Regions from separate parts of the Xenorhabdus aichiensis genome, predicted to be linked through region 2. Evidence: predicted binding sites of a transcription regulator. Region 2 holds the regulator's gene; each other region holds the start of a gene.

What was found. Region 2 encodes LexA, which represses DNA repair genes until DNA is damaged. Its sites were predicted from a motif close to TNCTGTATGTACATACAGNA; they were not measured.
Region 1: a site for LexA is predicted at 3,669-3,688, ahead of rmuC (DNA recombination protein RmuC). Genes of this name have one in related genera too.
Region 3: a site for LexA is predicted at 2,340-2,359, ahead of PSI22_RS06365 (metal-dependent hydrolase). Genes of this name have one in related genera too.

Annotation. Positions count from the first base shown of each region.
Region 1 covers NZ_JAQRFO010000029.1:16,636-22,070, reverse strand. Annotated here, with positions in the region: gene metE (5-methyltetrahydropteroyltriglutamate--homocysteine S-methyltransferase) at 1-476, shown strand, start outside; gene PSI22_RS13530 (YidB family protein) at 525-917, opposite strand; gene udp (uridine phosphorylase) at 1,350-2,105, shown strand; gene PSI22_RS13520 (tyrosine-protein phosphatase) at 2,238-3,020, shown strand; gene PSI22_RS13515 (DedA family protein) at 3,098-3,628, shown strand; gene rmuC (DNA recombination protein RmuC) at 3,748-5,103, shown strand; gene ubiE (bifunctional demethylmenaquinone methyltransferase/2-methoxy-6-polyprenyl-1,4-benzoquinol methylase UbiE) at 5,179-5,435, shown strand, end outside.
Region 2 covers NZ_JAQRFO010000051.1:9,753-15,187, reverse strand. Annotated here, with positions in the region: gene plsB (glycerol-3-phosphate 1-O-acyltransferase PlsB) at 1-882, opposite strand, end outside; gene PSI22_RS17635 (diacylglycerol kinase) at 1,021-1,392, shown strand; gene lexA (transcriptional repressor LexA) at 1,511-2,125, shown strand; gene zur (zinc uptake transcriptional repressor Zur) at 2,268-2,780, opposite strand; gene PSI22_RS17620 (DUF2628 domain-containing protein) at 3,104-3,487, opposite strand; gene dusA (tRNA dihydrouridine(20/20a) synthase DusA) at 4,343-5,380, shown strand; gene PSI22_RS17610 (quinone oxidoreductase) at 5,408-5,435, opposite strand, start outside.
Region 3 covers NZ_JAQRFO010000009.1:86,849-92,283, reverse strand. Annotated here, with positions in the region: gene PSI22_RS06370 (L-cystine transporter) at 1-1,374, opposite strand, end outside; gene PSI22_RS06365 (metal-dependent hydrolase) at 1,729-2,310, opposite strand; gene hxpB (hexitol phosphatase HxpB) at 2,549-3,214, opposite strand; gene PSI22_RS06355 (YniB family protein) at 3,423-3,962, shown strand; gene PSI22_RS06350 (fructosamine kinase family protein) at 4,303-5,166, opposite strand; gene PSI22_RS06345 (metal ABC transporter permease) at 5,321-5,435, opposite strand, start outside.

The DNA.
Region 1 (5,435 bases), on a different contig from region 2:
ATGAACCCGCACTGCGTGAAGGTCTGCCGCTGCGCAGGGAAGAATGGCAGGCATATCTGGAATGGGCTGTGGATGCTTTCAAACTGAGTGCCGCGATTGCGGAGGATGATACTCAGATCCACACCCATATGTGTTATTGCGAGTTCAATGACATCATGCCTTCCATTGCAGCACTGGATGCGGATGTGATCACCATTGAAACTTCTCGCTCAGACATGGAATTGTTGGATTCATTTGAAGATTTCTCATATCCGAATGAGATCGGGCCTGGTGTGTATGATATTCACTCACCTAACGTGCCAAGTGTCGAATGGATTGAAGCGTTGCTGCGTAAAGCGGCTGACCGTATCCCAGTGGAACGTCTGTGGGTTAACCCGGATTGCGGCCTGAAAACCCGTGGCTGGACTGAAACCCGCCAGGCACTGGCGAACATGGTCGAAGCGGCGAAACGCCTGCGTGCTTCCGTAAATAACTAAGCTGAAAAAACGCCCGCTACAGCAGATAAAATGTGGCGGGCGAAAGAATTATTTCCCCAGTAATTTAGCTTTCAATAAATTCATACCCGCAGATTTTAAATCCAGATTTTCTGGAATTTCACCGTTTGGCGTGACTTTATCGATCAAATTGGGCAAATGCTGTGAGATTAATGATGACGCTTCATTGGGATCGATACCCATTTTCTCTGCCAATTGCTGGATCGTGGAAGAGCCAAAAACAGAAGAGATTTGGTCAGCATGAATCGGGGCATTTTCTCCTGAGCCGATCCACGAATGGATTGTGCCACCCAGTCCCTGCTGGGAAAACTTTTCTATTAATCCGCTTATTCCTCCCTGACCTTCAACCCAGTCCATCATATGCTGGAGTTGTTGGTTTTTACCCCCACTCAGCATATTGGTGATTTGATCAAAAAAGCCCATCGTAACTCCCCCTCTTATTGATGCTTTATTGGCTTAACCACATAAAACACTTATTTAGGTACGTTAACAGGAATAAAACAGTGGTAATGTTATTAAATAAAGATAGATGAAAGATATAATTATTACATTAGCATAATATTGCAGATCCATCCCACTTCTGTGGGATGAGAACAAAAATATGGCGGGTTATACCGAGGTTTTTGCCGTCTGATGCTTGCTGACTCTGTGACGGAGCGATAAGTATTGGCCTTGTCTGAATCTTATACTCAGTCCGTTGTTTTGGGTTATGAATGTGATTTTTATCACAAAATTATGTATGTGTTTCTTTATTTTTTCCAATTAAAGATGATTTTTATCACTAAAAAGTGTCAGATTAGGCACTAAATTTAGGCATCCCTGTTTTTTTGAATTATTTCCGTTGAGGAGCTCGATATGTCTGATGTATTTCATTTAGGTATCACCAAAAGCGACCTGCAAGGAGCGACTTTGGCTATTGTTCCAGGCGATCCCAACCGTGTTGAAAAAATTGCAAAATTGATGGATAACCCCGTTCATCTAGCTTCCCATCGTGAATTTACGACATGGCGCGCAGAAATTGACGGAAAGCCCGTGGTTGTCTGCTCTACGGGTATCGGTGGCCCTTCAACGTCAATTGCTGTAGAAGAATTGGCGCAATTGGGGGTGAGTACTTTCCTGCGGATCGGGACAACCGGTGCGATCCAGCCGCACATTAATGTGGGTGATGTATTGGTCACGACAGCGGCAGTTCGTCTGGATGGGGCCAGCCTGCACTTCGCGCCAATGGAATTCCCGGCGGTAGCTGATTTCGAATGTACCAACGCACTGTATGAAGCGGCAAAAGCATCAGGATCGGCCACCCACGTTGGTATAACGGCTTCTTCCGATACTTTCTACCCCGGACAGGAGCGTTACGATACTTACTCTGGCCGTGTCGTCCGCCGTTTCCAAGGCTCCATGCAAGAGTGGCAGCAAATGGGGGTGATGAATTATGAAATGGAATCAGCCACTCTGTTGACGATGTGTGCAAGTCAGGGACTGCGTGCCGGTATGGTGGCAGGGGTGATCGTCAACCGGACGCAACAGGAAATTCCAGATGTTGAACTGTTGAAAAAAACTGAAAGCAGCGCTTTGGGAATCGTGGTCGACGCGGCTCGCCGTTTGTTGTAATCGCTTTCATTAAGGGCCAGAACATGCTGGCCCGATCTTTCTGCTTACCTATCTTTCTTTCGTTCTAAAATCTGATAATGTCATAACGCTTTTTATCAATAACGATCTATTTAAATCATAACAAGAGTAACTATGACCACAACATTGCTATCCCATCCTTCATTGCTCCCCTTACATGGCGGCATTAACTTCCGTGATTTAGGTAATAAAACGCTACATAATGGCGCGAAAATCAAATCAGGGCTGTTATTTCGCTCAGGCTCTCTGGACAGGTTGACCGAAAACGATCAAGCTTTTCTGGTTGGCCAAAACCTTTTCCAGATCATTGATTATCGTGATAGCAGCGAAATTGAGGATAAGCCAGATCGAGTGTGGCGTGGGGCGAATTATCACCATGCTCCGGCCAATCCACTCTCTAAGGAAGTTGATGCCAATCTGGAAAAATTGGGTCAGGAACTTCTGGAACAGTTTGATGCACAAGCATTCATGCTGCGTTTATACGAATTATTGCCAATCAACAATCCTGCTTACAAAAAGCTGGCCAATCTATTGATGCAACCAGAGAACGGCGGAATTGTACAGCATTGTGCAGTGGGTAAAGACAGAACTGGCGTTGGATCTGCGCTGGTGCTGTTTGCTCTGGGAGCAGATTTGGATACGGTAATGGAAGACTATTTAGTCACCAACGTTACGCTGGCACCGTATCGGGAATATCTCTTGAATGAACATGCAAAAGTCATGAGTGACCGTGTGATTGAAAAATTTGCTTATGTTTATTCAGTGCGGGAAGAGTTTTTACTGACGGCCTTAAATAGTATTAACCAGCATTATGGCAGTGTGGATATCTGGCTGGAAAAAGATATCGGGCTGGATATGACAGCACGTGAAAAGTTACAAAGTTATTTTCTTGAATAAAAATACTGCGTTAGCATTGGTTTATATATCAGGTGCTAACTTGGTACATCTGATGAATTAATACAGGAACGGCTAATTTGAGCTTGCATGAAATTATCGAACTGGTCACAGACTTCGTAAAAGCCCATGAAGATTGGGCAATCCCCATTATTTTCCTACTTGCTTTTGGTGAATCTCTGGCATTTATCTCCCTGTTGTTGCCTGCGACGATCATTTTATTAGGATTGGGCGCGTTGATTGGTGAAAGCGGGTTAAATTTCTGGCCGATATGGATAGCGGCGGCCGCGGGAGCCTTTTTTGGCGATTGGGTTTCCTATTTGTTTGGTGTCCACTACAAGGATAATGTCGGCAAAATATGGCCACTGTCACGTCATCCGCAAACATTAGTTCGCGGCCATCGATTTTTTGAACGCTGGGGAGTTTGGGGTGTTTTCATTGGGCGATTTTTTGGTCCATTTAGAGCAGTTATACCGCTGGTGGCGGGTATTTGCGCCATGCCGAAACGTCATTTCCAGCTCGCCAATTTTGCCTCTGCGCTGATTTGGGCCTTCGGTATTTTGGCCCCGGGAGCGTTTGGTTTACGCTGGCTGGCAGAATGGATGGGCTAACTGCGAGCCGCTTTGCAAACTGAAAGAAACTCATTAAAGAATCTGGACATCTATACAGCATCTATTTAACTTACATTAAGGTGAAGTTAACCGGGGTGAAGTAAGCGGGAGGCGTATAGGTGGATATCCAGTGGTTATACATGTTGATTGGCAGTTTAAGTGGATTGCTGGGCGGAGGGATTTTCGTCTGGCTTTCTGTTCACCAGCGAATTCAACAGAAAGAGTTGGAACTGCGTGAACTGCATAGTCAGCTTGCTATCAGCCATGAAAAGTTAGAACAGTCCCGCTATTGGCGTACTGAGTGTGAGCAATTAAATCAAGAACTGCTGGCGCAGCGCGAAATCAACAGCGTACAGGAAGTTGAATTACGTGAATTAAGCACACGGCTTGAAGAGAGCAGGCTGGCCGCAGAAGAAAAACAGCGTCTATTGATCAATAGTGAACAACGCCTCAATACCCAATTTGAAAATCTCGCCAATCGTATTTTTGAGCAGAATCGGCGCCGTACCGATGAATACAGCCGCCAAAGCCTTAATGACCTCTTGATGCCTTTTCGCGAGCAGCTTGACGGGTTCCGCAGTCAAGTACAGGACAGTTTCGGACAGGAAGCTCGCGAACGCCATACTCTGACCCATGAAATCCGCAATCTCCAGCAACTTAATGCACAAATGGCAAAAGAGGCGATCAACCTGACGAAAGCCCTGAAAGGGGATAATAAAATGCAGGGTGATTGGGGCGAAATGGTGTTGGCTCGCGTTTTGGAATCTTCTGGTTTACGTGAAGGGTATGAATTTCATACACAGGTCAACATTAAAACAGAAAACGGTGAGCGCTTTCAGCCTGATGTCATCGTGCATTTGCCACAGGAAAAAGATGTCATTATTGATGCCAAAATGTCACTGATCGCCTATGAACGTTACTTTAACAGCGATGATGACACGCAGCAGGCACAGGCGTTACAGGAGCATATAAACTCAATCAAAGGACATATTCGGGGACTAAGCCGGAAAGATTATCAACAATTGCCCGGCTTACGGTCGCTGGATTATGTTTTGATGTTTATCCCCGTAGAACCGGCTTATCTGGTGGCTCTCAATCAAGCACCTGAATTACTGGATGAAGCATTGAAACATAATATTATGCTGGTTAGTCCATCAACACTTCTGGTTGCAGTGCGTACCATTAATAATCTTTGGCGCTATGAATATCAGAGCCAGAATGCACGCCTTATTGCGGACAAAGCAACCAGAATGTATGACAAAATGCGGTTGTTTGTGGATGATATGCAAGGGTTGGGACACAGCCTCAATAAAGCACAGGAGAGTTACCATTTGGCAATGAAAAAACTGGCTGAAGGGCGGGGAAACCTGATTAGCCAGGCTGAAGGATTCCGTGATTTAGGTATTGATGTTAAGCGCCCTATTGATTCACAGCTTATTGATAAATCTTTCCAATCATTGCAGGTTAATGAGTGAAGTGTGGATAGGGTTTTGTCAGAAAGGCTGGTACACTTGCTATAAATTTTTTTGAATAAAAAGCGGGCAAATAACATGGCTGATCAATCGAAAAAAACTACAGATTTTGGTTTCCGCACCGTAGAAAAAGATGAAAAACAAAATATGGTGGCCGAGGTATTTCACTCTGTCGCTTCAAAATACGACTTGATGAATGATTTGATGTCATTTGGCATTCATCGCATCTGGAAACGTTTCACCATCGATGCAAGTGGAATTCGCCGTGGTCATAAAGTGTTGGATCTTGCGGGAGGAACGGGGGATCTGACGGCGAAGTTTTCCCGTATCGTGGG
Region 2 (5,435 bases):
TTGGCGAACCCGCTCGGCGTTATGGACATTAATGCCCTGATACAAACGGTTCCACGTCCAGCTCAAGACACGGTCGGTCAAACGTACGGTTTCAGAAGAGAAATCTGCTGCAATCTCCTCCAACATATTGATAGCGTTTTGCTTCGCCTTTTCGGGTGAGATTTTTTTACTGCGCGTCTCATCGGCAATGGCTTTCTCAATGGCTTTGGATGTCAGCAGCTTGTTGAACAGATCCTGTCTGGCGGGCAAACGTGGCCCTACCGCAGCCAAACGCTGACGGGAATAGTGTATCCGTGCAACGCGGGCAAGTTTATTGGCAATGATATCATCCGTGCCATGATCATTGGCCATGCTGAGTAATGAAACGGGTGTGGAAAAACGCACAAAACTATCCCGTCCAAGCCACAGAATCGCAAAAAACTTTTGCACACCGTTTAGTAAACGCAGCTGTGGCGCTGTATTTCCTTCTTGCCCTTCGCGTCCAGGGGAGCGGCCGAACATCACAGAAACAGGCACCATCTGAATATCCAAATCGGGATTATTGCGATGCAGATCCAGATAAGAATGAAAAATCTTCACGGATTCATGTTTAGGTGCATAGCAACGGAACACACGTGGGCCATCATCAATAAAGACATAGCTTGGAAGCAGGGTGTCACCTATTTCCAAAGGATTCAACGGATCCGGCAGATCTTGCGCCAAGCATTGTTGACGCAGGGTCAATAAGTCTGTTTTTGAGTGATACGGCAGCACATACAAAATAGGCCGTGTCGTATCAAGGCTCAGTTCTGCAATGGGATCCGTGGGGATAAGTTTACTTTTTACTAAGAATTTTAATGGAAAATTCAACAACTTATAATATATTTTACGCCAACTTGACATAACAACTTTAAGCCTCTTGTTAGCAACGCGTCGCAAGCATACCAGAAACAGATTTTGAGATCTGTGGAAATAAGACAATAATAGGAGCTAAAAGTTATATGACCTTACAAATATTATGCTAATTGAAGAAAATTTTTTATGGCAAATCAATCAACAGGTTTGATTCGTATCATTAAAGCGGCAGGATACTCGGCGAAAGGTATTAGGGCTACGTGGCAAAATGAAGCGGCATTTCGGCAGGAAGTCATTGTAGCCATATTAGCGATCATCATTGCATTTTCCCTTGATTTTGGCACGTCCGAGAGGCTTTTGCTCATCGGTTCAGTCATGCTGGTGGTCATTGTGGAAATCCTCAATAGCGCCATTGAGGCTGTAGTTGATCGCATTGGCAGTGAATACCATGAATTATCGGGCAGGGCGAAAGACATGGGATCAGCTGCGGTATTTCTGACAATGATTCTGGCGTTGTTTATCTGGGGAATGATCCTTTGGTCGTATTTTATGCACTGATATGACATGGTTTTCGTCAATACACATTCTTTAGCGGCTTTTACGGGCTGGCAGGTTCCCAATTCGATTTTACCTGTATATACTCACAGTTTGACTGTATAAACAAACAGGGGGCGAAATGAAAGCATTAACTGCCAGACAGCAGCAAGTTTATGACTTGGTGCGTGACCATATTTCGCAAACGGGTATGCCACCAACACGTGCTGAAATCGCAGCGCGTCTTGGTTTTCGTTCACCTAACGCGGCAGAAGAGCATTTAAAAGCATTGGCGCGCAAAGGGGTGATAGAGATTATCTCTGGTGCATCCAGAGGTCTCCGTTTGCTTCTTGAAGAAGAAGGGTCGGCGGGATTACCGCTGATTGGTCGTGTTGCTGCTGGCGAACCATTGCTGGCTCAGGAACATATCGAGAGTCATTACAAAGTTGATCCTGCATTATTCAAACCAAATGCTAATTTCCTGTTGCGTGTCAGCGGGATGTCCATGAAAGACATCGGTATTATGGATGGGGATTTACTTGCTGTTCATAAAACACAGGATGTTCATAACGGCCAAATCATCGTGGCGCGAATTGAAGATGAAGTAACAGTAAAACGTTTTAGACAAATAGGAAACAGAATTGAACTGATTGCTGAAAATCCGGAATTCGAGCCTATCGTTGTGGATTTAAGTGAGCAGAGTTTTACCATTGAAGGATTGGCAGTTGGTATTATTCGTAACGGGGATTGGATCTGATTGTAAAAGCGGATAATTGCACTTTGCCATTCTGGGGCGGTCATTTTTCGTAGTACCCGTTCAATAAAAGTTTTACGGGAGTTTGAAAATAAATGTGTTTATCGGCCATGACCGCCTCAATCAAACTTAAGGCTATTTTGCCTTATTTCTTTTTATTCTCTTCAGTCTTGTGATTATGCTGACATGTATCGCGTTCTGTACAGGAATCGATTTCATGGCAAGGGGAACACAAACCGTGGACTTCAATCACGCTGTGTCGTAAATGAAACCCTACGCCTTGAGCTAACTGCTGAATAGCGGATTCAATATCCTTGGCATCCCGCTCGGTAACGGAACCACAATTCTCACAGATAAACATGGCTGACGTATGGCTGGGTTCCTCAAAATGATGGCAAATCACATAACTATTTGTGGATTCTATTTTGTGGACAAAACCTTGTTCAAGCAAAAATTCCAGCCCACGATAGACCGTTGGCGGTTTTGCCTGTGGCTCGACTTCACGTAGCAGATCCAATAAATCATAGGCGCTGATTGCGCCTGGCTGCGTTGAGATTAAACGCAGAATTTCAAGGCGTTGAGGTGTTAAACGCACTCCTCGTGATAGGCAGATTGTCTTAGCCTGTGTCAGTAATTTTTTTGGATTGATAGTTTTCATTACACCTTTCACACCCAGCATGATGCCAATAGTTGTAATATTATCATGTTTTTCAGTCTGGAAGTGGAATCCAGGCAGACGGCTACGGCGCTGATGGTTAAACGCGTCAGTGAAAAGGTGACTAACTATTCTGCTGTTACGCAATACTTTGTTTACTGGAGAATGGCTATTCAGGATAAAAATAAAAATTAATCGGTAGATAAGAACGATAGAATATGCTGAAAACAAAATTTTAATTCTTTGGCGGTAGAAAAAAGCATGTATGGTGGTAATAGCAGCTTCTTTTAAAAGCCGCTATTTTGTAAGGGGAATTAACGCAATTGTTATTTAGTGAAGATGTCTTTAAAGGGATTCCAGCCATCATCGCCTTTTATTTCTTTTAAATAATAGGCATAGTTCGCTGTAAAACCCCACATAATATATGTTAGCGGCATTGTTCCATATATTAGGGTTTCAGATATTGATGTAACGCCTATAGCTAATAAAATGGAAAAAATGAATAAGCTCAAACCTTTTTTCCATAATCCTATAGCTAAGAAATAAAAAATGCCAAAGATAAAGGCAAGCCAATTTATATTTATCAGAATTCGTTTTTTTTGCGGTATGTTTTTTATACCTACCTTAAATTCTTTCGACGCAGGGCTACTATATTGTTCAAAAAATTTAAAGCGCTCTTGCCATTTTTCAGGATATTTAGATACGTCCATTGAGTTCCCTTGTTTATTCTCATGATATTCTATTAAGTTCAATAACTATCTTTTTTTAAAACAGTCATAAACGGTAATTTCTATTTTTGGATGTTATTTGTGAAAGATTTATTTTTTCTTTATGGTAACAAATAATCTTCCCTGTGTATTAAAGATGCTAATGTTAAAGCACAAGATTAATCAATATCAATACTGTTTTCATATACAGTATTTTGCGTGTGATTAATTGCATTGTTGATATTTTCTTTTCGTTATTAGTTGTTTTAAGTGAGATTTAGTGGTTTCATATTTACGTATATAAAACCATATAACTATGCGAACCTCTGGTAATATCTTATAGATTGTACTTTTTTTAATAACATTTAATCGCTGTGCGGCTAAATCTAATAAAATCATACCTACGATTAATTGTCAGGATTGAAACATTATTCCCTTCTGAAATTATCGCGTCTAATGCAATGAACAGTGCTTCAATCTTACGCCTTTTCAGTGTATTTGGCATTGGTGTGGAAAAGATAGCTTGTAATGTTCTCTTATGTCTGGCGTTTAATGTATTTATTCAAATTGATTTCCATTATTTGAGTTTTCCGTCTCCAAGTTACAAGAGTGATATGATATTTTGATATCAAATAAAGTGAGCAAATAATTGATAATTATCTCTTTTACCTTCTTCAAATCTTCTACTAAGAACGACAATCGTTGCTTTTAGTTCGTATGGATTCCTGTCTGCGCTCTGGAGCTTCTCTGTGCTATAGTAGACCATAAATTTCCCCCTATTCTCTGTATCAGCTTCCTTATAAATGAGGGAACGACAAGAGATTCAGAGAATGAAAATATCGCCTTGAAAGTACAAAAATGCAGCAAAATAAAAAAATTGAGAATACTGATACAACTAAAAATGTGAGCAAAAAAGAGGCTGAATTCCCTCTCAACCGCTTCTCCGTTGCCCCCATGTTAGATTGGACTGATCGTCATTGCCGTTACTTCCATCGTCTGTTGAGTAAGGAAGCATTGCTTTACACAGAGATGGTGACAACTGGCGCCATTATTCATGGTAAAGGGAATTATCTGGCTTATAGCGAACAGGAGCATCCGCTGGCATTGCAATTGGGCGGCAGTGAACCCCAGGCGTTGGCGCAGTGTGCCAAGATCGCGCAGGAGCGGGGTTACGATGAAATCAATTTGAACGTTGGTTGTCCTTCTGATCGTGTGCAAAATGGCCGCTTTGGTGCTTGCTTGATGGGGGAAGCCAAGTTGGTGGCAGACGGCGTTAAGGCTATGCAGGATGTTGTGGATATTCCTGTCACGGTTAAAACCCGTATTGGCATTGATGAACAGGACAGTTACGAATTCTTGTGTGATTTCATTGATACGGTCGTGAAAAACAGTGATTGCGATAATTTCATTATCCATGCCCGCAAGGCGTGGCTATCTGGTCTGAGTCCAAAGGAAAACCGTGAAATTCCACCCTTGGATTATCCACGGGTCTATCAATTGAAAAAAGATTTCCCACAATTGACGCTTTCCATTAACGGCGGCATTAAATCACTGGAAGAAGCAAAGCAGCATTTACAGTATGTGGATGGCGTGATGATTGGGCGGGAAGCCTACCAAAATCCATCTATTCTGGCGCATGTTGATCGTGAGTTGTTTAATGAAGCGGCATCGGTGGTGAACACCATTGATTCGATTAAGGCGCTTTATCCTTATATCGAACAGGAATTGTCAAAAGGCACTTATCTGGGGCATATCACCCGCCATATCTTGGGCATTTTTCAGGGAATACCCGGTGCGCGTCAGTGGCGCCGTCACTTGAGTGAGAATGCCCATAAGACCGGCGCTGATATTATGGTGGTGGAAAAAGCACTGGAGATGGTGACAGAGCGGATGTGATCCGCTCTGTCATTTTTGTGGGTGGAATTAAGGAATCAGAAGGCTGGAGCCGTGG
Region 3 (5,435 bases), on a different contig from region 2:
TATCTCTTCATCTTGCTCTAATATTTCTTTGTTAGTTTTACCCATCAATTGACTAGTGATTGTGCCAGCTGTCATTGCACCATTGACGTTTAATGCTGTGCGGCCCATATCGATAATAGGTTCAACAGAAATCAGCAGTGCGACTAAAGTCACGGGTAGCCCCATAGCAGGTAAAACAATCAGTGCTGCGAATGTTGCACCTCCACCAACACCAGCGACACCTGCAGAGCTGATTGTCACAATACCGACGAGAGTCGCAATCCACAGGGGATCGAAAGGGTCAATACCAACGGTTGGGGCAACCATTACTGCTAACATGGCTGGATAAATACCGGCACAGCCATTTTGACCGATAGTCGCACCAAAAGAGGCAGAAAAACTGGCAATGGATTCTGGTACACCAAGGCGACGGGTTTGTGTTTCAACATTCAACGGAATACTGGCAGCACTTGAACGGCTGGTAAATGCAAACGTCAGAGCCGGGCCGGCTTTCTTGAAGAATTTGATCGGGTTGATGCCAGTCAGTGCCAAAAGCCCTCCATGTACGACAAACATCAAACCAAGGGCAATATAGGAAGCAACGACAAAATTGCCCAGTTGTGCGATATCGTGAATGTTGGAGCTGGCAACGACTTTAGTCATCAGAGCCATAACGCCGTATGGTGTTAGGCGCATAACCAGCCTGACGAGTTTCATTGCCCATGCTTGCAGGGTATCAATGGCAATAAGAGCTCGCTCACCACGTTCATGGTCATCTTTAAGCATTTGTAATGCAGCGATACCCAGAAACGCGGCAAAAATCACAACACCGATAATTGAGGTAGGGCTTGCTCCAGTAAGGTCAGCAAATGGATTTTTAGGAATAAAAGAGAGGATAAGCTGTGGCACACCCAGATCTGAAACTTTGCCAATATAATTTGTTTCAATAGCAGACAGGCGCGCCGTTTCTTGTGTGCCTTGAATTAATCCTGCAGCAGTCAGACCAAACACATTGGCGATAATGATGCCGATTAAAGCTGAAATTGCAGTGGTGAACAACAAGGTTCCAATTGTCAGGAAACTGATTTTCCCTAAAGCAGACGCTTTATGTAAACGTGCGACTGCACTCAGAATAGAAGCGAAGACTAATGGCATAATAACCATTTGCAGTAACTGCACGTAGCCATTGCCGACGATATTGAACCATTTAATTGATTCTTTCACGATGACATTGTGTGCACCATAAATGACGTTCAATGCCAGCCCAAAAATAACACCTACGACTAGGGCAACAACAACTTTTTTGGACAGGCTCCACTTATTGGAGCTCGCTTTTGCTAATACTATAAGTAGTGCTATAAAAATCAGCACATTAATGACGAGTGGTAAATTCATCCCTAGCCTCCAAAATTTCTAACTATATGATTTTTTTGTATGGTATTTAATCGCGCTAGGTTATAACGGAACGTTATACCATTTAATAGATAAGAAAACATGGTATCAGCATAAGAAAAGTCTTACTTATAATTAAATGGAATTAAATATAATGATTTCTTACTATCTAGTGCAATTGGTTATATAGCCTTATGTTATTACATTTGATTTTCGTCTGATTTTTGCTGATTGGCGATATAACTTGCGGAGTTACAGATAGTGATTAAAGTGCAGGAAACAAAAATTATTTATGTTTTAGAGAATGACCCCATTGAGGAAATGGGGTCACGAACTGATAAGGATATATTTAATCCGCTACTTATATAGGCTCTGCAACTTGTCAATTTGCAACTTATCGATTTGTAATTTATCAAAATAGTGGTGGATAAACGAAAAATCAATGTGATGTGGAAGGAGAATGGCAATGACGACCACCAGCACAGCAATAAATCGCTCCGCTTTTTTGCGTTCCTTTCCTCTAAGAATAGGGATACAAAAACGTATTCTCAGTGGCCATAAGAGTGGAATACCTGCGGGTGTAAGCATATCAGCAATCAGATGGCTGATATAACCCACAATCATTGCATGAAAAAAGTCAGTTGGAATGGGCCAACCAGACGGTATTTCAGCCTGGAAGAGAATAATTCCTACCACCAGAGCCAGTAAGCTGTGAGTAAATCCGCGATGCCCGCATAGTCGTGCAATAGGAATTGATATAAAACGGAATAATCTACCTAACGTTGAACTGGGATGATCAATATCAGGTAACAATGAGGCCAGAAGCACTCCAGGAAGCATATGAAGCCAGTCTCCCTGTGCTATTTCTGGTGTAATTTCTAGCTGGTGAGCCAATACGAGGCTGGCAACTGAAAAGAGGAGATGCCCTTCTGCTGTCATAACGATTTATATTAATTATTTATGCTGATTGCTGTTTATACATACAGTGGGGCAGTATAGAGGGTTTTTCACAAGTATGATAGGGGGTAAATAAGATAAATCTGTTATTTATTAATATATGGCACTAAGATTTAATTGGTTTTTACCTAGAGCAGCTAAGATGAAGTACACTATGATGAATATTTGCGCTGCCGTGTAGGGAAAATACAAATCAAAAAATGGCAGCGCAGAACAACTATCAAGTAATGTTTTCTATGGTTAATTCTTCCAGTGAATTTAACTTATTATCAGCCAATGACCAGCGGGGGTCATCAAAATGGTGGAAGGCAGGAATCACAATAGAGCGCATTCTTGCTGCTTTGGCTGCTACCATACCGTTGAATGAATCTTCCAGTGTAAGGCAATTAATAGGGTTAACCCCAAGTTGGCTAGCTGCCTGCAGATACACTTCAGGATGTGGTTTACTGTATGGTAAATTTGCAGCAGAAACTACAACATTGAAGTAATGTCTCAAGTTAAACAATTCAAGTACTTGCTCGAGCATATTATGGGGGGACGCAGAAGCCAGACCGACTTTAAGGCCATGTTTATGACAGAGGTTTAAAGCGTATTCGACACCGGGAAGCAGGGGACGGTTTTCTTTGACTAACCGGATAACGTGGTTGATGATGCGCTGTTCAACTTCCTTTTTTGAGGTGCCTTGCCAAGGTGATAACTGATACCATAGTTCAACCACCTTATCGATGCGTAATCCCAGTGTATCAGGCAATTTATTCGCCAAAGATAAGTCCAGTCCCAATTCACCAAATACGGTTTTTTCTCCTTGCTCCCAGTAAGGCTCTGAATCAATAAGCAGGCCATCCATATCAAAAATGGCGGCTTCTATAGGTAAATGAAATGACATCTTATATCTCTCCTTGATGGTGATAGCGATTAAAGATTTATAATTGTAGCAAGCTCTATGTTTTAAATCTCGTTATGAACAGATAACAAAGAAAGGCATAGTTTTCTAGGAAAAATGAGAGTCATACATTACAAATGAGGTTAAAGTTAGTCTCTTATCAGCTATCATTGAGTAAAAATAAAATGATTTATGCTAATGAGGAATGTTAATGACGTACCAACAAGCTGGATATGTTGCTATTGCGAAACGGATCTTGGGCTGGGTTATTTTTGTACCCGCTTTTTTGTCAACTTTTGTCTCAGTGATCAATCTGGCATGGCAACATGGTGTGAAAGGAAGTGGAATTTATGCAGTATTGAATGATTTTTTAAGAATGATGACAGAGATGATCAAATTCAATACATCATTTTTGGATTTTTTCTGGAAGCATTCACCAATACCTGATCGTATGGTGATGATTACAGGTACAAATGTTAGTTTCCTTGTGATCTATTTTCTTATGTTCGTCGGGTTGGCAATGAGTGCATCAGGCTTAAGAATGTATCGCCAATTTAAATTCATCAAGGAACATATCGAAGATCAAATGATCCTTGAAAATGCTAAGGAAAGTGGAATAACCAAGGAGCAGTTGGAAGCCAAGATTAAATTTCCTCTTCATTCGTTATTCAGTCAAATTTTTATCCTTTATATATCACCAATAATTATTGGTGCGATTGCTTATTTTTTATCAAAACTATTGGGTTGGTAATGTAAAAATAAAAATAATAGCTGCGGAAGCATTTATCTTCTCTTCGCAGCTTATTAAAATATTCAGTGGCTTAATCGGCATTAGTAGTGTTTTTTTACCTTTGTTCTATCTAATAAGCATTTATTTCTTAATATAATAAATTTTTCTTTTTTATTTTATCTATCAGGTGAAAACTAATTAAGCATAGTTAATGTATTTAGTGTGTCGTGAATTTTGTTTTATCGTCATTGTTAATTTGTTTAATATACAGATAATTAACTCCGATTTTTGGCAATGGTGTTAGATCAGAGTTAATAATAATGATTGTTATTTTCATTGATTAAGTAGATAGCGGTAATTGCTATTCAGATAATATATTATCAATCATATTTTGCACCATGATGAAGTTTTCCCCTCCAAAAAGGTTGCAGCGATTCAGTAAGTAGTAAAGTTGATAAAGTGGTTGTCGCTCAATAAAACTTTGTGGTAATGGCCAAATACTTTGGTAACCATCAAAAATTTGTAGGGGTAGCTCTGGACAAAGAGGCAGCATGGCAAGGTCACATTCACGATCTCCCCAATAGCAGGCGGGATCAAATGCTGCGGCAGAGTTGCTATTTAATGATGCACAATTTGTTGGCCATAAATCGCCATGTAGGAGAGAAGGCTGAGGTTGGTGAGATTGTAGCTTGTCACTGATTATTTGGACAATAAGCTCGATGTTGCCAAACACCATTCCCCTATCTGCCGCGAGTTGTAATTGCCAGCCAATCCGTTTTTCTGCGTAAAATTGATTCCAGCGCTTTTGCCATCCATTAGGCTGTATGGTGGTCGCGAGCATGTTATCAAAATCAAAACCAAATTTAGGTTGTTCACTCCATTGGTGCAGTTTCGCGAGTTGTTGGCCAAAGTAGTACGCACTATAGGCATTAAATGGCTTTATAGGTAAATATTCCAGCAAAAGAAAACTATGGTCGCGATCGTACCCAACGCCGTAAATTTCAGGGACACGGATAGTTTTGCTGTGGGCCAGCAATTCCAGTTGTTCTGCTTCTGCTTTAAAAACAGGTAACATTTCTTTCAAATTGGATTTGATAAAAATATGCTGTTCGCCGTACTGAACACACCAAGAACGGTGAATATCCCCTCCTGCTAATTCCGTTTTATTGTGAATTTCAGCGCTACCAAAATGCTCACTTAATAGACGGTTCACTGCTTGCCACATGATTCACCTCATTAAGTTGACAATTGCTATGCTCATATTACAGACAGATGCAACAATTGAACAGGTTAAAAAGTGATTTAAATAGCACTCAATAGAGAATCATATCCAAAATTAGATATGGCTCTCTACTTTATTAATTTGATTCACCTGAAATTTATGATGATGGAGATGGGATATCTTTGGTACGCTTCTTGCTCATTTTCTTTCTAGCTAATTTTATTTGGTCATAAATAAGTGCTGTTATGAAGAAAATAGCTTGAATAATGACG